2 linked regions of the Stieleria varia genome follow. The protein of the gene in region 1 interacts with the protein of each later gene in a pairwise test. Links are inferred from orthologs where the notes say so. Each region holds a gene or a part of one and is shown in the gene's direction. Other genes may lie near its edges.

The links.
Region 2: the proteins of sufU (region 1) and Pla52nx_RS21015 interact in binary tests that used the Escherichia coli proteins (3 or more experiments, as listed by UniProt). The link is inferred for Stieleria varia from one-to-one orthologs.

What each region holds. Positions count from the first base shown.
Region 1 is NZ_CP151726.1:4,268,969-4,272,066, forward strand. The notes cover bases 112-2,885. They hold sufU (Fe-S cluster assembly sulfur transfer protein SufU), read left to right. Parts: upstream 112-1,160; coding sequence 1,161-1,610; downstream 1,611-2,885. Other genes in these bases: Pla52nx_RS14350 (GNAT family N-acetyltransferase), read right to left, coding at 112-767; Pla52nx_RS14360 (SufS family cysteine desulfurase), read left to right, coding at 1,616-2,885. Also shown: more of Pla52nx_RS14350, read right to left, coding at 1-111; more of Pla52nx_RS14360, read left to right, coding at 2,886-2,887. UniProt on the Escherichia coli protein: A scaffold on which IscS assembles Fe-S clusters. Exists as 2 interconverting forms, a structured (S) and disordered (D) form. The D-state is the preferred substrate for IscS.
Region 2 is NZ_CP151726.1:6,196,591-6,199,842, reverse strand. What follows is about bases 156-3,083. They hold Pla52nx_RS21015 (cysteine desulfurase family protein), read left to right. Parts: upstream 156-989; coding sequence 990-2,177; downstream 2,178-3,083. Other genes in these bases: Pla52nx_RS21005 (protein kinase domain-containing protein), read left to right, coding at 2,994-3,083; Pla52nx_RS21010 (RNA polymerase sigma factor), read left to right, coding at 2,398-2,997; Pla52nx_RS21020 (NUDIX domain-containing protein), read left to right, coding at 398-1,009; Pla52nx_RS21025 (PQQ-binding-like beta-propeller repeat protein), read left to right, coding at 156-367. In the rest of the region: more of Pla52nx_RS21025, read left to right, coding at 1-155; more of Pla52nx_RS21005, read left to right, coding at 3,084-3,252. UniProt on the Escherichia coli protein: Master enzyme that delivers sulfur to a number of partners involved in Fe-S cluster assembly, tRNA modification or cofactor biosynthesis. Catalyzes the removal of elemental sulfur from cysteine to produce alanine.

The sequences.
Region 1 (3,098 bases):
GGTCCGATTTCTCGCTCCATCTTTCGTGTCTTTTGTCCTTGGCGTCCGATCGTCTTGTGTGCTTTCCCAAGCCGCTTCAGATAAGCCGCTGAGTCGTCGCCGACATCGGCGCGGAAGGATTGAATGAGTCCGTGGCTGTGAGGTGCCAACGTCTCTGCTTCGGCCCCAACCATGGCGTGAAAGTCGAACGCTTTGACGTCGAGCTGTTCCAACAGCCACAGCCAATCGATCTGCACATCAGGCGGACAGATGATGTTGTGAGCGTCGTTGAGGAATCGCCCCACCGGAACGGCGGAACCTCGGAAGCGGTGAAACGGCAGGAAGCCGATAGGCTGAGACCCGTCGGCTTGCGATTCGTCGAAAAGGATTGCGACTTGGACATCACCCCTGGAACGGTGAACGGCCGCAGAAAACTCTGGCGAGAAAAACGGCGTTGAGAACTCTGGACGCATCGCGCGGATCATCCGCCAACGATCGAGTTCCGCTTCACTCAGTCGGTCCATCGCCGTGACTTGGACGGTCAATGTCGGCGAGCCCAACGTCTGGAGTTTAGATGTTGGCGAGCTTGATGTGGCGTCAACACTTGCTACCTGTGCTGTTTTCGCAGTGTCATCGTGGTCGTGCACCTGACCATCGTCGGCGGGTTTGTCAGTAGAACTCAACCCATGCAGAGCCCCCACTCCGGCAACCTCAGTGGCCGAAGAGGCAAAGTCGTCGCGATTGGGCTCGATCAAACTGGACAAAGGAACGCTGGACGTAATGTTCATTGGCGATTGACAACCGCCAAGGATACTCCGATTTGAGCCTGTTTATCCATCACCCCTGCCATTTGAGGCGACTTTCACTGCTGAAAAACCGTTTTTGCCGGTTCGCTCCATTATTTTGGTCGCGTGGGGGGACGACCGGTTTTGGAGCCGCCCGAAATCGACACGGATGGGCCTTTTCGGCGGCCTTTCTTACCTTCCGACAGAGTCAGCGAAAGACCGCTCGCCGATTTTTGACACCTTGCGTAGACTTTATTACCTGGTCACGCTGCACTTTGGTGTCAAAGTGTACGCGCGACCGAATCGTTTTAAGCTCAGTTTGGACCCCCGAGGCGGGAAATCTCAGCGTCGGCAGCGTTTCATCGTGACGTTTCACAGGATCGGACTTTCTAGAAAATGCCCAGCGAACAAGACATTTACGAAGAACACGTGCTGGATCACTACGAAGATCCCTATCACCGTGGACCGCTGGAATCGGCGACACACGCCGACGAAGGCAAAAACCCGCTGTGTGGCGATGTCGTTCAAGTGAGCTTGCGTTTGAGCGATGACGGGCGGATCGAGGAAGCATGGTTTGAGGGTGAGGGTTGCGTGATCAGTCAAGCCTCCGCGTCGATGCTGATCGAAAAGGTGGAAGGCAAGACGCTGGATGAAGTCAAAGCGTTTTCGGCGGACGAGATGCTGGAGCTGTTTGGCCCAAAACTGACACCGAACCGCCAGAAGTGCTGTCTGCTCTCATGGAGAGTCCTGCAAAGCGCCATTCACGCACCGGTCGACGCCGGTGACTCCGAGGACGACTCAGATGGACCGCATTTCGGCGGCCCCAGTTTGAGCGAAGAAAGCTGAATTTGATGTTGCCCCATCCCGAACGATTCCAAATCGATTTTCCCATCCTGAGTCGCGTCACCAACAGCGGCGCGGCACTGGCCTTCTTGGACAACGCCGCCAGCACACAACGCCCCGATGCGGTGTTGCAAGCGATGGATCGTTGTTACAGAGAATACTACGCCAACGTGCATCGGGGGATTCACACGCTGAGCGAAGCGTCGACGGAGGCGTATGAACAGGCGCGAGAGGAAACACGACGCTTTCTCAATGCCCGATCGCGATGCGAAATCGTTTTCACAGCCGGAGCCACTGCGGCGATCAATGCGGTCGCGCGTTGCTGGGGCGATCAGAACATCGGTCCCGACGATGTGATCTTACTGACCATCGCTGAGCATCACGCAAACATCGTACCCTGGCATCAGTTGGCAAGCCGTGTCGGATGCCGAATCGAGTTCGTGCCGTTGGAAGATGACTTTACGATCGATACCCAACGCGTATCGCAGATGCTCGCTGAACTGCGTCCAAAACTCTTTGCGTTCACGGCAACGAGTAACGTGCTGGGAACCGATTTTCCTGTCCAGCAGTGGGGCGAATTGGCTCGAGCGGTCGGTGCGGTGACGTTGGTGGATGCGGCTCAAGCCGTTCCCCATCGAAAAATCGATGTCCAGCAATGGAATAGTGATTTCGTTGTGTTCAGCGGTCACAAAGTTTGCGGACCGACTGGAATTGGCGTGCTGTATGGGAAAGAAACATTGTTGGATGAGATGCCGCCGTTTTTGGGCGGTGGGGCGATGATCGATACGGTAACCACGTCCGGGTTCACGACCGCGTCATTGCCCGATAAATTCGAAGCCGGTACGCCGCCGATCGTGGAAGCCATCGGGCTGGCCGAAGCGATCCGTTACGTCTCGGCGATCGGGATGGACAACATTCACGAGCATGAACGCCAATTGACGGTGCAAGCCGATGAGGGACTGCGAGCGATTGACGGCGTCTCAATCGTCGGCCCAAGGCCGGATCAAAAAAGCGGTATCGTCAGTTTCACGGTCGAGGGCGTGCACGCGCATGACGTCGCGCAATGGTTGGACACACGTGGGATCGCGGTTCGAGCCGGGCACCACTGCACGATGCCCTTGCACGCTTCTCTAGGAATCAGCGCAACGGCGCGAGCCAGTTTCTATTTCTACAACCGTGCCGATGAAGTCGACCGTTTGATCGCTGCCGTACACGAAGTGCGAGAAAAATTCGCATCACGTGGCCGACGTCGCAGAAAGCCAGCAAGCCCGTTGAGCTAGCCCGCTGAGTTAGAGACGTACGTCAGCCTTTCCAGGCTGACATTGGGGGCAGTTGATTGAGTGCGTTACGCAGTTCTTATGAGCCGATAACGCCAGCCCGGATTATTCACGCGACTCAATACGGTCTGCGCCTATCAGCCTCCACGCGATAGCGTTCGGTTCTCACGCCTGTAATCGGGAACCGGACGTTATCGCGTTCCGGCTGATGAAT
Region 2 (3,252 bases), 1.9 Mb from region 1 along the record:
TGGGTATCTGTACGGGTGCAGCGGACGCAATGGACCCGACAGCGATTTTCGATGCGTAAAGTGGTCGACCGGAGAAGTCATGTGGGTTGACAATCGTCGGACGCGATCGTCGGTTGCACAAGTGAACGACCATTTGTTGGTTTGGGACGAGGGCGGACAATTGCAAGTGATCAAGCCGAACCCGAAGGGGCTGGACGTGATCGCGGCTTGGGACATGGCAGAACCGGCGCAACAAAGCGACGACAAGGACGCCAAGATTCGTCCCGCGCTAAGCTACCCCTGCTGGTCGGCACCGATTGTCATCGGTGATAGACTGTTGCTTCGTGGCGATCAGTACGTTGTCTGCCTGAGATTGGCGACGCGATAAATGCCCCCGTTGAATCCCAGGGAAATCGAAGTGAGTAAAGACGAAGAACACGTGTTGGTCGTGCCAGAATCGGTGGTGAACGAGATCGGGTATTTCGAAGGATTCGAGGCCGATACGGCTAAGTATCTCGGCCCGATACTGAAATCTGACCAATTGTCGTTCCAGCCACGCAGCAAGATGGAAACGGACCCGACCTTCAAGCAGTTGATTCCCTACGTGTTGTTGGAGTGGACCGATGAGCAAGGAAGATTGAATCTCTTTGCGTACACACGTGGTGGCGGTTCAGGTGAGAAGCGGTTGCACGCGAAGCGAAGTGTCGGGATTGGCGGGCACATCAGCGCCGAAGACGCCGAAGGAGAAGGCGACACGTACGAAACCGGAATGCAACGCGAACTGGCCGAAGAAATCCAGTTGGATGCGGAGTACACCCACACGGTCGAAGGATTGATCTACGATCCGTCCAACGATGTCGGCAAAGTTCACTTGGGTGTGGTGCATCGATTCGTCTTGACGGCTCCGCACGTGGCCAGCAACGAAGCCGATTTGGCCGAAGGTGGCTTCGTCGCCGTCGATGAACTGAAATCCCAGTCGGAGAGTTTGGAGACATGGAGCCAACTGGCCGTTGCCGCGTTGTACTCGTGAAATGATCTATCTGGACCACCATGCCACGACGCCTTGCGATCAACGGGTCGTTGACGCGATGCTGCCTTGGTTGACGCAGTCGTTCGGGAACCCACACAGCACGTCGCATTCGGCGGGGCGTGTTGCGGCGGACGTGGTCGCGCGTTCGGCAGCATGTGTGGCGAGGCATCTTGGGTGCCCGGCTGAATCCATCCTGTGGACCAGTGGTGCGACTGAGAGCAACAACCTGGCGATCCGTGGAATCTGTGGTCACCCGCGGCAAAAACGTCGTCACCTGATCACCTGCTTCACAGAACATCACGCCGTACTGGATGTGGTTGCCGAGATCGAGCAAAACGGATGGCGTGTCACACGCGTACCAGCCTATCCACAGGATCACGAGCTGGCCGGATGTGTGGACCTGGATGCGTTGGCTGGAGCAATCGATGAGGACACGGCGCTGGTTTCGGTGATGTGGGCCAATAATGAGATCGGAACGATCAGCCCGATGCAACAGATCGCTCATTTGTGTCATCAAGCAGGTGCCCTGTTGCACAGCGATGCCACGCAAGCCGTTGGTCGTTTGCCCGTGGACATGAAGTCCGTCGATGTCGATTTGCTCAGCGCTTCGGCGCACAAGTTCTATGGGCCAAAGGGAATTGGAATTCTCGTCGTGGGAAACGGGAATCGGCGTGTCCGTTTGCGTCCGCAGATCGTGGGTGGTGGTCAGCAACGCAATCTGCGTAGCGGAACGCTTGCTCCGGCATCCATCGTCGCGTTGACAACTGCTTTGGAAATTGCTGTGTCGGAGATGAGCGAGTCCGACGCTCGAATCAGACAGCTTCGCAAAGTTTTTTGTGGCAAGTTGTTGGAGTGTATTGAAGGGCTTGTACTCAACGGCATCTCACTGGAATCCCCGCAGCGTTTGGCTGGGAACTTGAATGTGCGATTACCGGATGTGGAAGGCGAGTCGTGGATGGCTGCGGCGCCCGATGTGTGTTTCAGCAGCGGCTCGGCGTGCAGCAGTGTGGATGCGAACCCAAGCCACGTGTTGACGGGGATCGGATTGACGGAATCCGAGGCACGCAGAAGCGTTCGATTCGGGATCGGAAAGTTCACCACCGACGAGGAGATCACACAAGCCGTTCGCTTACTCTGCGATGCCTACCGCCGCATCAAACCGGCTTGAATGAGGAGCGACGATTGTCGTTCGACTTTCCAAGTCGAAAACGAACGAACCGTAGGTCATGCTGTGTATGACAAAATACGCTGTACCGTCGAGCCGGACTCAGTCAGTCGATCGACGATGCGAAAACTTCTTTGCCATTTTCGTGTAAGGATGGCGAAATCATGTGTTTAACTGCTGTCGGGTAGAATGTTCGCTTTGCCACAGCAGCCGATCGCACCGTATGACACAGTTCCCAGAAACACGCGAAAGCCTGATTGTTCAGGTCAAGAACCCGGAAGACCGGGCGGCGTGGGAGCAGTTTGTCTCGATTTATCGACCGGTGATCTTTCGCACCGCCGTCGCTCGCGGGTTACAGGACGCTGATGCTCAGGATCTTGCACAGCAGGTCCTGTTGGCGGTGGCTTCGGCAATTGGTGATTGGGAGAAGCGGGACGGGGCCACGCGATTTCGTCATTGGCTGGCCAGAGTCACTCGCAATGCGATCGTCAATGCGTTGTCTCGTGGCCCAAAAGACCCGGCAGCGGGTGGGTCGTCGGTTCAGCAATTGTTGGCTCAGTTTCAGCAGACTGATCCGGAGACGGAATCGCTGATCGATTGGGAATATCGTCGCCAGCTTTACCAGCAAGCCGCGAAGATCGTTCGCAGTGATGTCCAGCCCGACACTTGGCGTGCGTTCGAGCTGACCGTCATCGACGGGCAAAGCAATCGGGCGGCGGCAGATCAACTCGGAAAATCTCTTGGAACCATCTACACGGCTCGCTGCCGAATCATGCAGCGACTGCGTGACGTGATTGCCGAACTGGAGGCATCAGAAGCATGAATCAGCAAGTTTGTGATCCGAATCGACTTTCGTCGTTTGTGCGTGGAGAACTGAGCGACCAGGCTGAGCGGGAACTCACTTCGCATCTGGACGAATGCGAATCGTGCGGTCTAGCACTTGAGCAGCAAGTTGCTGAAGCCTCCGCATGGCGCGAAGCCAGCGTCTTTCTCGGTGAACCGGTCGCTCAGGCACATGAAGCCGAGTTTTCAGTCACTCGCTCGCGCGACGCGCAGATCGAGTTGGTCTTGTCGCAGC